DNA from 2 places in the Metabacillus sp. KJ11-3 genome. Region 2 is predicted to be linked to the other one. Evidence: predicted binding sites of a transcription regulator. Region 2 holds the regulator's gene; the other holds the start of a gene.

Region 1 (8,053 bases), 400 kb from region 2:
CTTCATGATACACATGTTCAAACGGAAGTCTTTGCTTTTGATCAGGCTCCTGTGCCGGATAACCTACTGCAATACCAAAAAGCGGCAAAACATGTGAAGGGGTCTTTAATAAACTCGCCACTTCAGACAGTTGGTTTCTTAAGCCTCCGATATATACTGCTCCAAGTCCTATTGATTCAGCAGCGAGCACAGCATTTTGTGCCGCAAGAGCCGCATCTATCACAGCAACCATAAACTTTTCAGTACTCTCGAGAATTTCACTTGCATCCTGATTATATTGATCAGCAATCAACTGATGCCTATGTAAATCTGCACAAAAAATAAAAAAATGGCCATTTTCCGCTACATAGTTTTGCCCTCCGGCTAACTCTGCTAATTTCCGCTTTTTCTCTTTATCTTTCACACCAATTATAGAATATGCCTGAATATAGCTTGAAGTTGATGCAGCTTGGGCACTTTGAACAATCAGTTTAATTTGTTCATCTGATAATGGTTTATCCTCAAATTTGCGTATGGAACGATGATTTAAAATCGTTTTAATTACATCATTCATTGTTGCCGCCTCCTTTTTTCTATTATAAAAAGGATAACTCTTTTTTCGTTCATTACATACTGTTTTGCTTATACTAATTCTTTTTGCTTCGTTTCTTCGCCAAGCAGCATCACAGCTAATGCCCCAATAATAATGGATATGGCAAAAATAAGGAAGATGGTGTTGATTGAGTAATCAGCCGCAACAAAGTAACCGACAACTAACGGTCCCAAAATACCTCCAACTCTTCCAAATGATGCAGCTAATCCTGCTCCGGTACCGCGCACCTCTGTTGGATAGTGCTCAGGTGTGTAGGCATAAAGCGCCCCCCACGCCCCAAGATTAAAAAATGATAAAAAGATACCTGATGTGAGTAATAATGGTAAAGTATCAGCATTTCCGAAGAAATAGGCACTAAGAGCTGTCCCTATCAAGAACGAAACAAGAACAAATTTCCTCCCTGCACGTTCAATTAGATAGGCGGCCAGAAAATAGCCTGGCAGCTGTGCAAGTGTCATAATAAGCACATACTGAAAACTTTTAATTAAACTAAATCCCTTCAACACCATTACACTTGGTAACCAAAGGAACATACCGTAATAAGAAAAAACGACGCAAAACCATAGAATCCAAAGCATCGTTGTTTGCTTAACATAAGGCTTCGCCCACACTTTTGCAATTTTAGTCAACGAGGATTCTTTTTGTTTCATCATACCAACTGCCTGAAATCTTGGAGAGTCCGGGAGTTTCATTCTTAAATATAATGCATAGAATGCTGGTAAAGCACTTAATAATAGGGCAGCTTGCCAACCGTAAGTTGGAATAACAAAATAAGAGATAAGTGCAGCAATTAACCAGCCGCCTGCCCAAAAACTTTCTAATAAGACAACAACCTTTCCTCGCTCATTGGCTGGAACACTTTCAGACACTAATGTAGAGGCAACCGGAAGTTCTCCTCCTAAGCCAGCACCGATAAAAAATCGTAAAACAAGGAACAGTGCATAGGATGTGACAAATGCAGACAGTCCACTTCCCACCGAGAATAGTAATAGAGTGATAATAAATACTTGCTTACGACCAACTTTGTCAGCCATTAGCCCAAACACTAAAGCCCCTACAGCCATTCCGATCGAATTCATACTCCCGATCCAGCCCATTTGAGAGGAAGTTAAATTCCATTCCACTTGTAGAGCAGCAATGATGAACGAAAGGATCCCAACATCCATGGCATCAAACATCCATCCTAACCCCGCTATGCTTAGAAGCTTTCGTCTTGAAATTTCTTGAGTTGTGTTCATGTCATCCACCTTTCACTAAGGTCTTTTCCAAGTCAAATTCATGTTTCATCTTTTTCACTCAGGGAAACGTATAAATAGATACACACAAAGTGCATGAAATGGTAAAGGAAACACGACAAGGATCTTAGGAAAACCCGAATTTTACTAACTAACGAAGCATATACTATTTTACTCTCCACCTTCACTTATACGCTATACAAATTCTTGTCGTCAATTCATATTGCTTAACATGCCAAATTCTTTTTCACTCCATGCACTTTTCTCTTTATTTCTTGTTGGCAAGTGTGTTATATTAAATGTAACAAAAAGTTCACAAATTATTCTTTTTTTAGACACAGACTTGTAAACGCAGTCAATGTTAAAGGAGCGTGTCAGATATGGATGTATTTTTCGCTTATTTATTAATAGGAACAGCCACACCATTGTTTTTATGGAAAGAAAATAAAAAGCTTGCTATCTTACAAGTGCCACTTATTATTTTAATGTGGACAACATTAGTTCTCTATATGTACTCTGATTTCGGAACAGGCCACTTGGTATTTGGGGCAATGTTCATCTTTAATATCGTTGCAGCCCACTTAACTGTTCTTTATGTCCTTTGGAAATCTGAACTACCGGAATTTTTACAAAGCAGATCTGAAGATTATTTGCACTAATAAGAAAAGGGTATGACTCTCACATAGAGTCATACCCTTTTTCCTTTTAGCCCATATCCCAAACCATTGCTAGAAGCGTACCAAAAATAGTTACTAATGCAATGATTACTCCGTAATAGATGTTTGTGTAAATTGCCGCTTTGTCTTCCGTTTCACCTGCGTGCATGAAGACAACGAGCTGAAGACCAGCCTGTATGAATGCTGTAACAAGAAGTACAGTCATCCCTACTTGAAACGACATATCAAAGAAGTAAACACCAAGTGCAATGACCGTTAGGACTAATGAATAAACAAATCCCATAACTTGTTTAAGAGGAAATAATTCGCTCATGTTTACATCATTCCTTTCAGATAGATGAAGCTGAAGATAAAGATCCAGACTACATCTAAGAAATGCCAATACAGTGAAAAGATAAACGATTTATTCGCTGTTTCCGGAGTTAAGCCACGCTTTTTCACTTGCATGACGATAAATAATCCCCAGAAAAACCCGAGTGTTACGTGGGCACCGTGCGTTCCTAATGTTGTCAATAAGATTGACGTAAAGGCACTTGCTCCGATACCTGCTCCTTCATGAGCATAATGGATAAATTCATAGATCTCAATACCTAAGAACCCTAATCCAAGAATAAGTGTAACAATAAAGAAATTGATCATCGCCTTTTCTCTGCCAAGACGCATGGCATGAATACCAAGACCAATTGTAAAACTACTTGTTAAAAGTAAGAATGTTTCAAAGATAACAGGCGTAATAACGAAGATTTCAGCTCCATCAGGGCCTGAACCTGTACGGTTATATAAGGTAAAATAGGTTGCGAAAAGTGTTGCGAAAAGCATGATTTCCGCACCAAGGAAAATCCAAAACCCAAAAATCTTTAATCGATTTTCTTCTGTACTATATTCTAGTGGAAGCGAGTTATCAATTTTCAAGTTTAAGCACCTCGCAATTCTGATTCAGTTTCTTCTACTTCTTTAGCAGGAATATATCGACCATGATCTTTTTCAAACGAACGAAGAGTCATAAAGACGAATATTCCAATCGTTGTAATAATTGCTGGAATCCATAGACTAAAGATCAGCGAGAAGCCCCATGCAAAGAAGAAACAACTCATAATGAAAGGCATACCACTGTTATTAGGCATATGAATTTTTTCAATTTTACCATTAAATAGTTCATGACCATGTTTCTTCGCATCCCAGAATGCTTCACTCGTTTTTACTTCAGGTACAATCGCGAAGTTATATTCTGGAACAGGAGTGTGTGTAGCCCACTCAAGCGTACGCGCATCCCATGGATCTGAACCGATGTTTCTTTCAGCATAACGAATGCTGTAGTAGATGTTATACACAATTAATGCAAATCCGATCATCATAATTGCAGCTCCGACAAATGAAACCATATTTAATGGACCGAATCCAGTTGATTCTGAATATGTGAAGCTACGACGAACTTGACCATCTAAACCAGTAATATACATTGGGATAAATGCTAGCACGAATCCGATAGAAAGTAACCATGCTGTCCATTTCCCAATTTTTTCATTCAACATAAAGCCGAACATTTTTGGCCAGTAATATGTTAAACCAGCAAGCATAGCATAAACTACACCAGGGATAATAACATTGTGGAAGTGAGCAACTAAGAACATTGTATTATGGTATTGGTAGTCAGCTGCAGACATCGCAAGCATAACCCCTGTTACCCCACCCAATGTGAAAAGCGGGATGAAAAGCATTGAATAAAGCATTGGCGTTGTCATGCGAATCTTACCTTTTCTTAGCGTGAACAGCCAGTTAAAGATCTTAACACCCGTCGGTACAGCAATTGCCATTGTTGTAATAGAGAAAATACTGTTTGTAAACGCACCTTGACCCATTGTAAAGAAGTGATGCGCCCATACTAAGAAAGAAAGAAGTGAAATTAACACCATAGACCAAACCATTGACTTGTAGCCGTATAGGTTACGTCCAGAGAATGTTGAAATAATCTCACTGTAAAGACCAAATGCAGGTAAAATCAAGATATATACTTCAGGGTGTCCCCAAACCCAGAAAAGGTTCGCCCAAAGCATATCCATACCGCCGTTACCCAGTGTAAAGAAATGAGTACCAAATAGGCGGTCCATTGTTCCCATCGCTAACGCTACTGTTAAAACAGGGAAAGCGAAAACGATGATTAAGTTTGCAATAAGAGCTGACCATGTGAACATTGGCATTTTCATTAAAGTCATACCAGGTGCTCTCATTTTCATGATCGTCGTTATAAAGTTAATACCCGTCAGCAGGGTACCGATACCGGCGATCTGTATCGCAATCATATAATAATTCGTTCCGACAGATTTACTGAATTCCTCACTAGCCAGTGGGAAATACGAAGTCCAACCTGCGTCAGGTGATCCCCCAACAACGAATGAAATGTTAAATAACATAGCTCCCATAAAGAACAACCAGAAGCTTAGTGCATTAAGACGTGGAAATGCAACATCACGAGCTCCAATTTGCAATGGAACAACCAAGTTCATGAAGAACATGATAAATGGCATTGCCATAAAGAGAATCATCACAACTCCGTGAGTTGTAAAAATCTCATTATAATGCTGTGAATCTAATAATGTATTATCAGGAACGGCAAGCTGTGCACGCAACATAATAGCGTCAACGCCACCGCGGAATAACATAACTAATGCAGAAATTAAATACATAATACCGATACGCTTATGGTCAACTGTTGTTAACCATTCACGCCATAAATAACCCCATTTTTTAAAGTATGTTAATCCAGCAAGGATGGCAATTGTAGTTAATCCAATCGCAACCATTGATGCATAGATCGCAAAACTTGGATGAGGCACGGCAAAACGATCAAAGAAATCCATACGTTTGTGACTCCTTTCGGGAATGAATTATTTTGTAAGAAGAAAACTGTGATCGAACCCGGTTTTCTTCGTAAGGTAGTAAGTTACATTAAGACTTGGGAAAGCCAACTTTTCTAATGATTCATGTGTTCATGCTCTGATTGAGTCATGTCCTCATGTTCTGAATGATCCTCATGTGATTCTTCTGTTTTAGTTTCTGCGTCAGAAGCCGCTTCTTCCTCAGCCTCACCATGATGATGTTCATTTGGAGGTGAGAATTCTAAATGAGTTCCAGTGTATGTTAATTGTCCAAGATGTCCCGGTTCTAACAACTCTGTAAATTCTTCTTTTGTAAGAGGGTCAGCTGTTTCTTTTACCTCGTCAACCCACTCATCAAAATCTTCCTGTGACATAGCTGTTACATTAAATGTATTTGCAGCAAATCCTTCACCACTAAAGTTTGAGTTACGTCCCATATACTCGCCCGGTGCATCTGCAGCAAGATGAAGTGTTGTAACGTGATCATTCATCGCATATTTTTGACCACCAAGCTGTGGAATCCAGAAACTTGTAATCGGTCCATGTGAATATAACTTAAATTCAAGCGGACGATCAGTTGGGATATATAAGTAGTTAACTGTTTCAATATTTTCCTCAGGATAGCTAAAATGCCATTTCCAGTTAGAAGATGATGCATAAACAACTAAAGGCTCTTTATCTCCGTAACCTTCAGGCTTTGCCTCTACAATATAGTTACTTTGAACAGATACAAAAGAAAGGTAAGCAACGATTAAAATCGGTACACCAACGCAAATCGTTTCAACCCATATATTCCCGTGAATATGAGGTGGCTCATAATCTGCAGGTTGCTTAGAAGCACGATATTTCACTAGCATGTAAATTAAAAGTCCAAATACAGCAAGAACAATAAATAGCATGATACCCATAGTTAATAGAATGTCACTTGCTAGTCTTTCAGCCTGAGGCCCCTTCGGATCCAAAACCAATAATGGTTCACATCCAGTTAAAACAGCAGCAATTGTTAACATCATTGCAAACAAAGACCATTTTAATTTCATAAAAGTACTCCTTTCTTTATCGCATAGACTCAACAGGATCTATACTTTAGTTAGTTTGACTAACATGTAGTTTAAATTGTTTTGAACTGCTTTTGTGAAAAATTGAACATAGTGAAACTCACACATACGAATGTCACAATGTTCTTTACCCACATCATAGCAGAGGACTAACCTGAAATTTACTTCTTTTAGGATTTGTCATGCAACGTTCAACGGTTGATCACGATTTTGTAATACTTTCTTCATAAAACGTTCACTTTTCTGGAAAAGATATTGCTTACATGGGTGGGTAGAAGATATAGAGGTAAAATTGGGATTTTGTGAAATTAACAATTTTGGAATTCTTTAAACGTTAATTCGTAGGTTTTAGCTTTTGTTATACCTGAAGATGGCAATTTCATCGATCTTAGTATTCTTGAGACTAGAAAAGGTGAAGAGATCATTAAAAATTCTCTTGCGTGTTTGTTGGATATCTGTGATCCATATAAAAGATAATAATCTTTCAACGCTTGAACATGTGCATCTTTTTCACTTATTTTACATTGTTCACAATACCATGCTCCATTAACTCTTATCATAGGAAGATGGCTACACCCTGAACAAATGACTCCTTTACCTACTTCTGTCGAATTTATTTCATACTGATCAAGCACTGAAGTATCTAAAGGTGCATGTTCTTTTAAAAGCAATCTAGTTATTTTCTTTATATCTTTTGATGATAACATGGCTTTTGGATAGTTTCTTTCTATCTGATTGATTCGACTGCTTAGATAATAGCGGTTTGCAACAATTTGATTGATGGTTTGATGTTTTGGAGACGTTTGGATAATGGCATTGGGGTGGCTGACAACAACTAGCGGCACAATAGGAATCGCTGGAATTTGCTTTTTAGATAACCATTGCTTCAGTTGAAGCATTTGCCTCTTAATTTGAGTGATTGGATCAGGAAAGACTGCTTCCTCTCCGTTATGAGTTCTTATTAGTTGGTGAAACTCTTGATCGAAGAAAAGTGTACCAGTAATATGTTTCACTTCTATTATTAAAATGAATTTTTGAGAAATAACAAGTGTATCTATCTGAAAATAATGATCGGATATATTTAACCTCAAATCATGAAAGATAAAGTACTCTTTTTCATCCAAGAAACTCAGAGGGTAGTTTAATGACAATTCACCTTGGTAACCTGAACTTCTTTTTGCTAAATTTTCTTTTATTAGGAGGTACTTTGGATGTGTAGTTGAAATTCTTCTTAATAATGCTTCTAATTTTAGGTTTATTAGAGGTACTTTTCGTTTTTTAACAATCATTGTACTATTCCACCTTTGTATGTGACATGCTTTGTACCATTATAAATAGGTTCACAGATTTTTGGTAACTTTTAAAACTGGATATTAGCTGTGTCTTCGTGGGGTGGAGCCTGATTTTGTTCAGTTTAATTATAGATTTTTCCACTTTTATAAAAGTAATTTATTATTTTAGTAGGAAACTTTTGAATTGGATCTAAATAGTGGGCTATCTTGCTTTTGACTAGTCACTTTAGTTCTGCAACTGTACTTAATTTTGCAGGGTTCACCTCGTTTTTTTTGCAGCTTTGTCTGTATTTTTGCAAGCCTACTGCTCTTTTTTGCAGCGT
Region 2 (8,053 bases):
CACCAGATTCATGGGAAAAATTAAAGAAAGACTGTAATGAACTAGGGATAAAAGTCACTAAGATAGGTTTCGTTGATTCCAGCCATAAAGAGGTAATGCTAAAATCAAAGAATCAAGAGTATATAAAACTTAAAAAATCAGGGTATAACCACTTCAAAAAAAGTTAAGGTGAGCAGAGTGGATCAAATTAAATTTATGACAAAAAGTACTGAAGATACTGCAACTATTGCGCAATCTTTATCGAAGATGTTAAACAAAAATGATGTGATTACTCTTGAGGGAGATTTGGGTGCAGGGAAAACAACTTTTACTAAAGCATTAGCAAAGGGGCTAGGGATAGGTCGAAATGTAAATAGTCCTACGTTTACAATTATTAAAGAGTATAGAGATGGTAGATTGCCCTTGTATCACATGGATGTATATCGTGTTGAAGATGCGGATGAAGATCTTGGTTTCGATGAGTATTTTCATGGTAATGGTATTACAGTCGTAGAGTGGGCACATTTAATTGAAGATCAGCTTCCAAATGAACGATTAGATATAAAAATTCTTTATGTGGATGATACAACAAGGACAATTATAATGACACCTAGAGGGTCTCATTATGAGGAACTATGTAAGGAGTTAAGTGATGAATGCATTAGCTATAGACACGACGAATAATGTGCTTGGAGTTGCCATTGTCAATGGTGAAACGGTTATAGGTGAGTATATAACAAATTTAAAGAAAAATCATTCTGTTCGAGCCATGCCTGCTATTGAGAGACTACTACATGACTGTGACTTTACACCGAAGGATTTAGAAAAAATAATTGTAGCGACAGGACCAGGTTCATACACGGGTGTTCGTATAGGTGTATCGATTGCAAAGACAATGGCTTGGGCTCTAAAGATTCCTATTGTAGGTGTATCTAGTTTAGAAACTTTGGCTGGAAATGGCCGCTATTTTGACGGACTTATTTCACCGGTTTTTGATGCAAGAAGAGGACAAGTCTATACAGGATTATATCAATATGATAATAGTGAATTAGTGACCGTTCATAAAGATCAAAATTTACTATTAACTGATTGGATAGGGCACTTATATAAGAGTGATAAGAGTATTTTATTTTTAGGAAATGATGTTCATATCCATAAAGATACCATTATTGAATTGCTTGGTGATCGAGCTGTAATAGGCAATGTTTCTTTACATAATCCAAGACCTGCAGAACTAGGTCTAATAGGGGTAAAAAGAGAAGCAACAGATGTTCATAAACTTGTACCAAATTATATCAGATTAGCTGAAGCAGAGGCCAAGTGGCTTGAGCAACAGAAATAAGATGGTGTCTACTGTGGAATATCAATTTACAATTAGAAAAATGCGAAGAGAAGATATTGACGAAGTTTATCAAATAGAATGTCAATCTTTTTCGGTACCATGGACAAAAGAGTCCTTACATTATGAGCTGGAGCAAAATTTATTCGCGAAATATATAGTTGTTGAACATGAGGAACAAGTGATTGGATACTGTGGCTTATGGGTGATAATGGATGATGCCCAAATTACCAATATTGCGGTCCATCCTAATTTTAGAGGAAAAAGAATAGGTGAAGCTCTGTTGAGATTTGCCATGCAATTAAGTAGGGAAATGAAGGCACAAAGATTGTCATTAGAGGTAAGAGTATCTAATCATATTGCTCAATCTTTATATAAAAAAGTAGGGTTTGAACCTGGTGGTATAAGAAAAAATTATTATACAGATAACCAGGAAGATGCTTTAGTAATGTGGGTGAATTTAATATGAGTCAAACTGATCAATATATATTAGGAATTGAAACAAGCTGTGATGAAACCGCAGCAGCCATTGTGAAAAATGGAAGAGAGATAGTAGCGAATGTTGTAGCATCTCAAATTGAGAGCCATAAGCGATTTGGTGGTGTTGTCCCGGAAATCGCATCTAGACATCATGTTGAGCAACTAACCATTGTCTTTGAAGAAGCTATGAAACAAGCCGAGCTTTCGTTTGATGATATTTCAGCTATTGCTGTGACAGAAGGACCCGGTTTAGTAGGAGCTTTATTAACAGGTATAAATGCAGCAAAAGCTTTAGCTTTCTCACATTCTATTCCATTAGTAGGTGTTCATCATATTGCTGGCCATATTTATGCAAATCGTTTGATTAAAGAATTAGAATTTCCTTTACTTGCCTTAGTTGTATCTGGAGGACATACTGAATTAGTTTATATGAAAGAACATGGACACTTTAATGTGATAGGTGAAACCTTGGATGATGCTGCAGGTGAGGCATATGACAAGGTAGCTAGAACAATTGGTCTTCCATATCCGGGAGGTCCTCATATTGACCGTTTAGCCCATGAGGGACAGGCAACTATTGATTTACCGAGAGCATGGCTTAGTGAAGGCTCGTTTGACTTTAGTTTCAGTGGACTGAAGTCTGCTGTAATTAATACATTACACAATGCTAAGCAAAAAGGCATTGAACTTGATCCAAAGGACGTTGCTGCTAGTTTTCAGGCAAGTGTTGTGGATGTATTAGTAACCAAAACAGGACAAGCTGTGGATAAGTATAAAGTGAAACAACTATTATTAGCAGGTGGAGTTGCTGCAAATAAAGGTTTGCGAACAGCATTGGAAAAGAAATTTTCTCAAAGAGATGAGATAGAGTTAATTATTCCTCCTTTATCCTTATGTACTGATAATGCAGCAATGATTGCGGCGGCAGGCAGTATTTTATTTGATAAGGGAATGAGAAGTGATTTAGCGCTTAATGCTAATCCTGGCTTAGAGCTTAACTCATATTAATTTGTACAAAATTGGGCAGGCCTAATTCAGGTTCTGTCCTTTTTTCGGTATTTTTCGACAAAATCTTGAATCTCCCTAGCAAATAAGTCAATGTTCACCGAAATTAGGTTAAAAACAGAGTTATCCACAGGATGTTCACTCATTTTTGTAGAAATGTGTAAAAGAACTAAAAAAGCTGTCAAATCAACGAAAAATCCTATGTGAATAACTTGGTTAAAAAAACGAAAATATGTGGATAATGTGTATAAGTCTGTTGATATGTTGAAAATAGAGGATTTATTATGTGGATAAATAAGTGGATTGTGTATAACATGATTTCAATCTATTTTGAATGTTAAGAAGTTTGTCGAAACAATTTCTTTATCAAATGCTGGAACAAAAAAACAGCGAAAATGATCCGCTGTTTTTAATGTAACTGTTCCCACTCAGTCATAAGTTGTTCTAGTTCGGAATTCAGTTGTTCATTTTCAATATTAATTTTTTGAACTTGCTCATGATCCTGATAAATAGAAGGATCGCAAAGTAGCGCTTCGTTTTTTTCTATTGTTTCTTCAATTTCACTAATGCTTTGCTCTATTTCTTCAATTCTTCGTTGCTTTTGACGTTCGAGTTTTTTTAGTTCTTTTTCCTGCTGGTAGTTTAGCTTTCCTTCTGATGCAGATGAACTGAATTTTTGAGAAACGTTCTTTGTCTCTTCTTCCGCAAGTCGCTCTAGCTCTAATATTTCTTCTTTCTTTGTTAAAAAGTAATCATAGTCACCTAGGTACTCAGATAGGTTATGACTTGATAATTCAAAGACCTTTGTGGCTATGCGGTTTATAAAATAACGGTCGTGTGAAACAAAAAGTATGGTTCCTGGAAAGTCGATTAAAGCATTTTCCAATATTTCTTTACTATCTAAATCTAAATGGTTTGTTGGTTCATCAAGAATGAGGAAATTAGCTTTTTGCAGCATAAGCTTAGAAAGTGCCAGCCTTGCCTTTTCTCCACCACTTAGTGTTGAAACAGGTTTTAACACATCATCACCTGAAAACAGAAAGTTACCTAGTACGGTTCGAATTTCTTTTTCTGTTTGTTGTGGATATTCATCCCATAGCTCGTCCAACACACGTTTATTTGACGTTAAATCAGCTTGCTGTTGATCATAATATCCAATTTGCACATGTGACCCTAATGAAAAGCTACCAGTTAATGCATCAAGCTTTTGGACAATGGACTTTAACAAGGTTGATTTTCCAATACCATTTGGACCAACAAGAGCGATTGAGTCACCTCTGGATATAGAAAAAGAGATATTTGAGATAATAGGGTGATGTTTATCGTAAGAAACAGAAATATCTGTTGCTTTTAACACATCATTTCCACTTTGTCTTTCAATATCAAATTGAAAGCTTGCTGATTTTTCATCTCCAAGGGGTTTATTCATTAACTCCATTTTTTCCAGCTTTTTTCTGCGGCTTTGTGCAAGCTTTGTTGTGGATGCTCTTGCTATATTGCGCTGAATAAAATCTTTAAGTTTTGCCACTTCATTTTGCTGTCTTTCAAAGCTTTTCACTTCTTTTTCATAGTTTTCAGCTTTTTGTTTTAAATAGTTGCTATAATTCCCAATGAACCTTGTGCTTGTATTTCTGCTAATTTCATAAACTTGATTAACAATTTTGTCGAGGAAATATCGGTCATGTGAAACAATTAAGATAGCACCCGGGTAATTTTGTAAATATTGTTCCAGCCAAGTTAAGGTTTCGATATCAAGGTGGTTTGTTGGCTCATCCAAAATCAATAGATCCGGTTTTGTTAACAATAATTTACCTAAGGCTAACCGTGTTTTTTGGCCGCCACTTAAAGAAGAGATTTTCGTTTCCGGATCAAAGCTGCTAAAACCTAAACCATGTAGGACGGAACGAATATCTGCTTCATACTGGTAACCGCCTTCCTCTTTAAATTTCACTTGAAGTTTGTCATACTCTTTTAATAGTTGTTCAAACTTTTGAGTTTCACTGTTAGGATCTACAGTTGCCATTCGTTGTTCAAATTTACGCATATCTTCTTCCATTGATTTTAGATGCTTAAAAACTAAATTCATCTCATTCCAAATAGATAATTGTGATTCTAAACCAGTATCCTGCGCCAAGTAACCAATTGAAACATCTTTCGGTTTAATAATTTCACCAGAGTCATAAGACATTGCACCGGAAATTATTTTTAAAAGAGTTGATTTACCCGCACCATTGCGGCCGACAAGAGCAATTTTATCTCTAGTTTGTACTTCTAGCTTAATATTCGATAAAATAGGATCAGCACCAAAGTATTTACTAAGTTGATTTATTTGTAACAATATCATTGTTTTTCACCTCTACTAATGTCTTTAGTGTAGCCTAATAATACCCTTATAGGCAACAGAGACTGATTTCATATTGAAAGAACCTAAAGGGAAACTCTTCTTAAGGGTGATGAAGACAAAAGTCGAAGAGATAGAGTAGGAAAGATCTCTCATGAGGGTGATGAAAGACAATTGTCAGTAGGTCACCCAAGTAAAGTTACTTTTAACGAAGGAAAACGAACAAAAAACAAATCTATTAATTGTCACAATAACAAAACAGACAGATGCAAAAAAATAGTGTATAGTCTAGGTATAAGGGGATCTGTATATGTCAGAGTTTACTCATTTTAATGATCAGGGCAGAGCAAAGATGGTTGATATTTCTGCCAAAGAAGAAACAGTTAGAACAGCTCTTGCTAAAACCAGCATAACTGTCACCGAAGAAGTATACAAGAAAATCACAAATCATGAGATAGGCAAGGGTGATGTTTTATCGGTTGCCCAGGTAGCCGGAATTATGGCTGCTAAACAAACATCAAATGTTATTCCAATGTGTCACCCAATTTCAATTAAAGGTGTTAACGTTGAATTTGAATGGATCGTTAACGATCCTGATTATACTTTATGTATTTCTGTTACTGTCAAAACAAAAGGAAGTACAGGTGTTGAAATGGAAGCGTTAACCGCTGCAAGCATTACAGCACTTACTGTTTATGATATGTGTAAAGCAGTTGATAAAGGTATGATCATAGGAGAAACCTATTTAGTTGAAAAAACAGGTGGTAAAAGTGGTGATTTTTTAAGAAAAGAAAAATGAGAAAATATATATGTCATTTTAAAAATTATGATTATACTAAGTTTGAGTGTCTAGCTCCAGCGCCTAGCCCCTCGAGGTCATAAGCCACAAATGAATGGAAGACATAGAGCGTCTTCTATTCATTTGCGGCTTATGCTTGTCGGGCCTGATCAAGGCGCTTGCGCTTTTCTTAAGTGAGGGATCAGATTGAATATAGACCAAACGAAAATACCGCAGGCAACAGCAAAGAGGTTGCCGTTATATTACCGTTTTTTAAAAAATTTACACTCATCAGGGAAGCAGCGTGTGTCTTCAGCTGAGTTAAGTGATGCTGTAAAGGTAGATTCTGCAACGATTCGGAGAGATTTCTCATATTTTGGAGCATTAGGAAAAAAAGGGTATGGTTATAATGTGAATTATCTGTTATCCTTTTTTAGAAAAACACTAGATCAGGATGAAACAACAAAGGTATGTTTAATAGGAGTAGGTAACTTAGGTACCGCCTTTTTACATTATAATTTTACTAAGAATAATAATACGGTGATATCTTTAGCTTTTGATGTAGCACAAGAAAAGGTTGGGACAGAAATTGGCGGAGTACCTGTTTTTCATTTAGATGATCTTGAAACACAGCTTCCAGATGATGTAACAGTGGCTATCTTAACTGTGCCGGCTGCAGTAGCGCAATCCATTACCGACCGTTTAATTACAAAAGGCATTAAAGGAATTTTAAATTTTACACCTGCTCGAATTAATGTTCCAGATGAAATAAGAATTCACCATATTGATTTAGCGGTTGAACTTCAGTCACTTGTCTACTTTTTGAAACATTATCCAAATGATGAAAAATAACAGCACACAAAGGAGATGGATTTAATGCCAAATGTAGGAATCGGAAGCCTCTTATTGATTGTTTTTGTTGCACTCCTTATTTTTGGACCAAAGAAATTGCCACAGCTGGGAAAAGCAGCTGGTAATACATTACGAGAGTTTAAAAATGCCACAAAAGGTTTAGCTGATGATGATGACGATGATCAAGATGCTAAGCAAAAGAATAAAGAAGAGGTAAAGTAAGATAGGATGGAACCCGATATGAAACACGATGAAATGTCGGTCATTGAACATATAACAGAACTGAGAAAACGACTCGTCATTGTTGTCGTTTTCTTTTTCTTAGCTGTTATTGCCGGTTTTTTACTTTCAGGACCGATCATTAAATATTTACAGCATACAGACGAAGCAAAATCATTAACATTAAATGCATTTAATCTGACAGATCCATTGATGGTCTACATGAAGTTTGCATTTATTATTGCATTTGTTATTACATCGCCAATCATTTTGTACCAGCTTTGGTCTTTTGTTAGTCCAGGTCTATATGAGAAGGAGAGAAAAGTAACCTTAAGCTACATACCGATCTCAGTTTTCCTTTTCCTATTGGGTTTGGCATTCTCATACTTTATTCTCTTTCCATTTGTCATTGATTTTATGGAAAGAATATCGAATGATCTGGATGTAAACCAGGTAATTGGAATTAATGAATATTTCTCTTTCTTAATTCAATTAACTCTTCCATTTGGATTACTCTTTCAATTACCGGTTGTTATTATGTTCTTAACAAGATTAGGAATCGTCACACCGATGTTTTTATCAAGTGTACGGAAATATGCTTATTTTGTGTTATTAGTTATCGCAGCACTTATTACACCACCTGAATTAGCTTCACACTTGATGGTTTCAATTCCTTTATTTATTTTATATGAAATTAGTATTTGGGTTTCAAGAATCACATATAGAAAATCACAAAAATTGAGATTTGAAGAGGAAAATAAAAAATGAGACTTTCAGTAGTCTCATTTTTTTATGTTCATTTTTTTGATTTTTCTAGATAAACGAAACATCCGAATGGAAACACCAATATCGAATGTAGCAATAAGCATCAATAAGATTGTCGGAAAAGTAAAAATGCCTTCTTTTGCACTGTTAATCGCTAAATAGATAAACAGCAACCCCATAATCAAATAAAAAACAGCCATAGAAATAGGGTTTGTTCTCATGTTAAAAAGCCTCCAATAATGACTTGCATTTGTTCCATCTGCTTCATCATTCTTTCAATATCCTCTTGAAACGC

Evidence for each region. Region 2 encodes Rex, which represses fermentation and respiration genes when NADH is low (regulators of the CRP and FNR family bind a similar motif). Its sites were predicted from a motif close to TTGTGAAATATTTCACAA; they were not measured.
Region 1: a site for Rex is predicted at 6,513-6,530, ahead of qoxA (cytochrome aa3 quinol oxidase subunit II). Genes of this name have one in related genera too.

What each region holds. Positions count from the first base shown of each region.
Region 1 covers NZ_CM147865.1:4,701,982-4,710,034, reverse strand. The annotation lists gene nfsA (oxygen-insensitive NADPH nitroreductase) at 1-553, opposite strand, end outside; gene AC0L8O_RS23415 (MFS transporter) at 622-1,830, opposite strand; gene AC0L8O_RS23410 (spore morphogenesis/germination protein YwcE) at 2,208-2,486, shown strand; gene qoxD (cytochrome aa3 quinol oxidase subunit IV) at 2,533-2,817, opposite strand; gene qoxC (cytochrome aa3 quinol oxidase subunit III) at 2,820-3,416, opposite strand; gene qoxB (cytochrome aa3 quinol oxidase subunit I) at 3,419-5,362, opposite strand; gene qoxA (cytochrome aa3 quinol oxidase subunit II) at 5,476-6,420, opposite strand; gene AC0L8O_RS23385 (nuclease-related domain-containing protein) at 6,747-7,727, opposite strand.
Region 2 covers NZ_CM147865.1:4,302,537-4,310,589, reverse strand. The annotation lists gene thiL (thiamine-phosphate kinase) at 1-167, shown strand, start outside; gene tsaE (tRNA (adenosine(37)-N6)-threonylcarbamoyltransferase complex ATPase subunit type 1 TsaE) at 178-663, shown strand; gene tsaB (tRNA (adenosine(37)-N6)-threonylcarbamoyltransferase complex dimerization subunit type 1 TsaB) at 632-1,321, shown strand; gene rimI (ribosomal protein S18-alanine N-acetyltransferase) at 1,335-1,787, shown strand; gene tsaD (tRNA (adenosine(37)-N6)-threonylcarbamoyltransferase complex transferase subunit TsaD) at 1,784-2,806, shown strand; gene AC0L8O_RS21330 (ABC-F family ATP-binding cassette domain-containing protein) at 3,213-5,147, opposite strand; gene moaC (cyclic pyranopterin monophosphate synthase MoaC) at 5,455-5,943, shown strand; gene AC0L8O_RS21320 (redox-sensing transcriptional repressor Rex) at 6,130-6,774, shown strand; gene AC0L8O_RS21315 (twin-arginine translocase TatA/TatE family subunit) at 6,799-6,996, shown strand; gene tatC (twin-arginine translocase subunit TatC) at 7,015-7,761, shown strand; gene AC0L8O_RS21305 (YdiK family protein) at 7,776-7,979, opposite strand; gene AC0L8O_RS21300 (lysostaphin resistance A-like protein) at 7,976-8,053, opposite strand, start outside.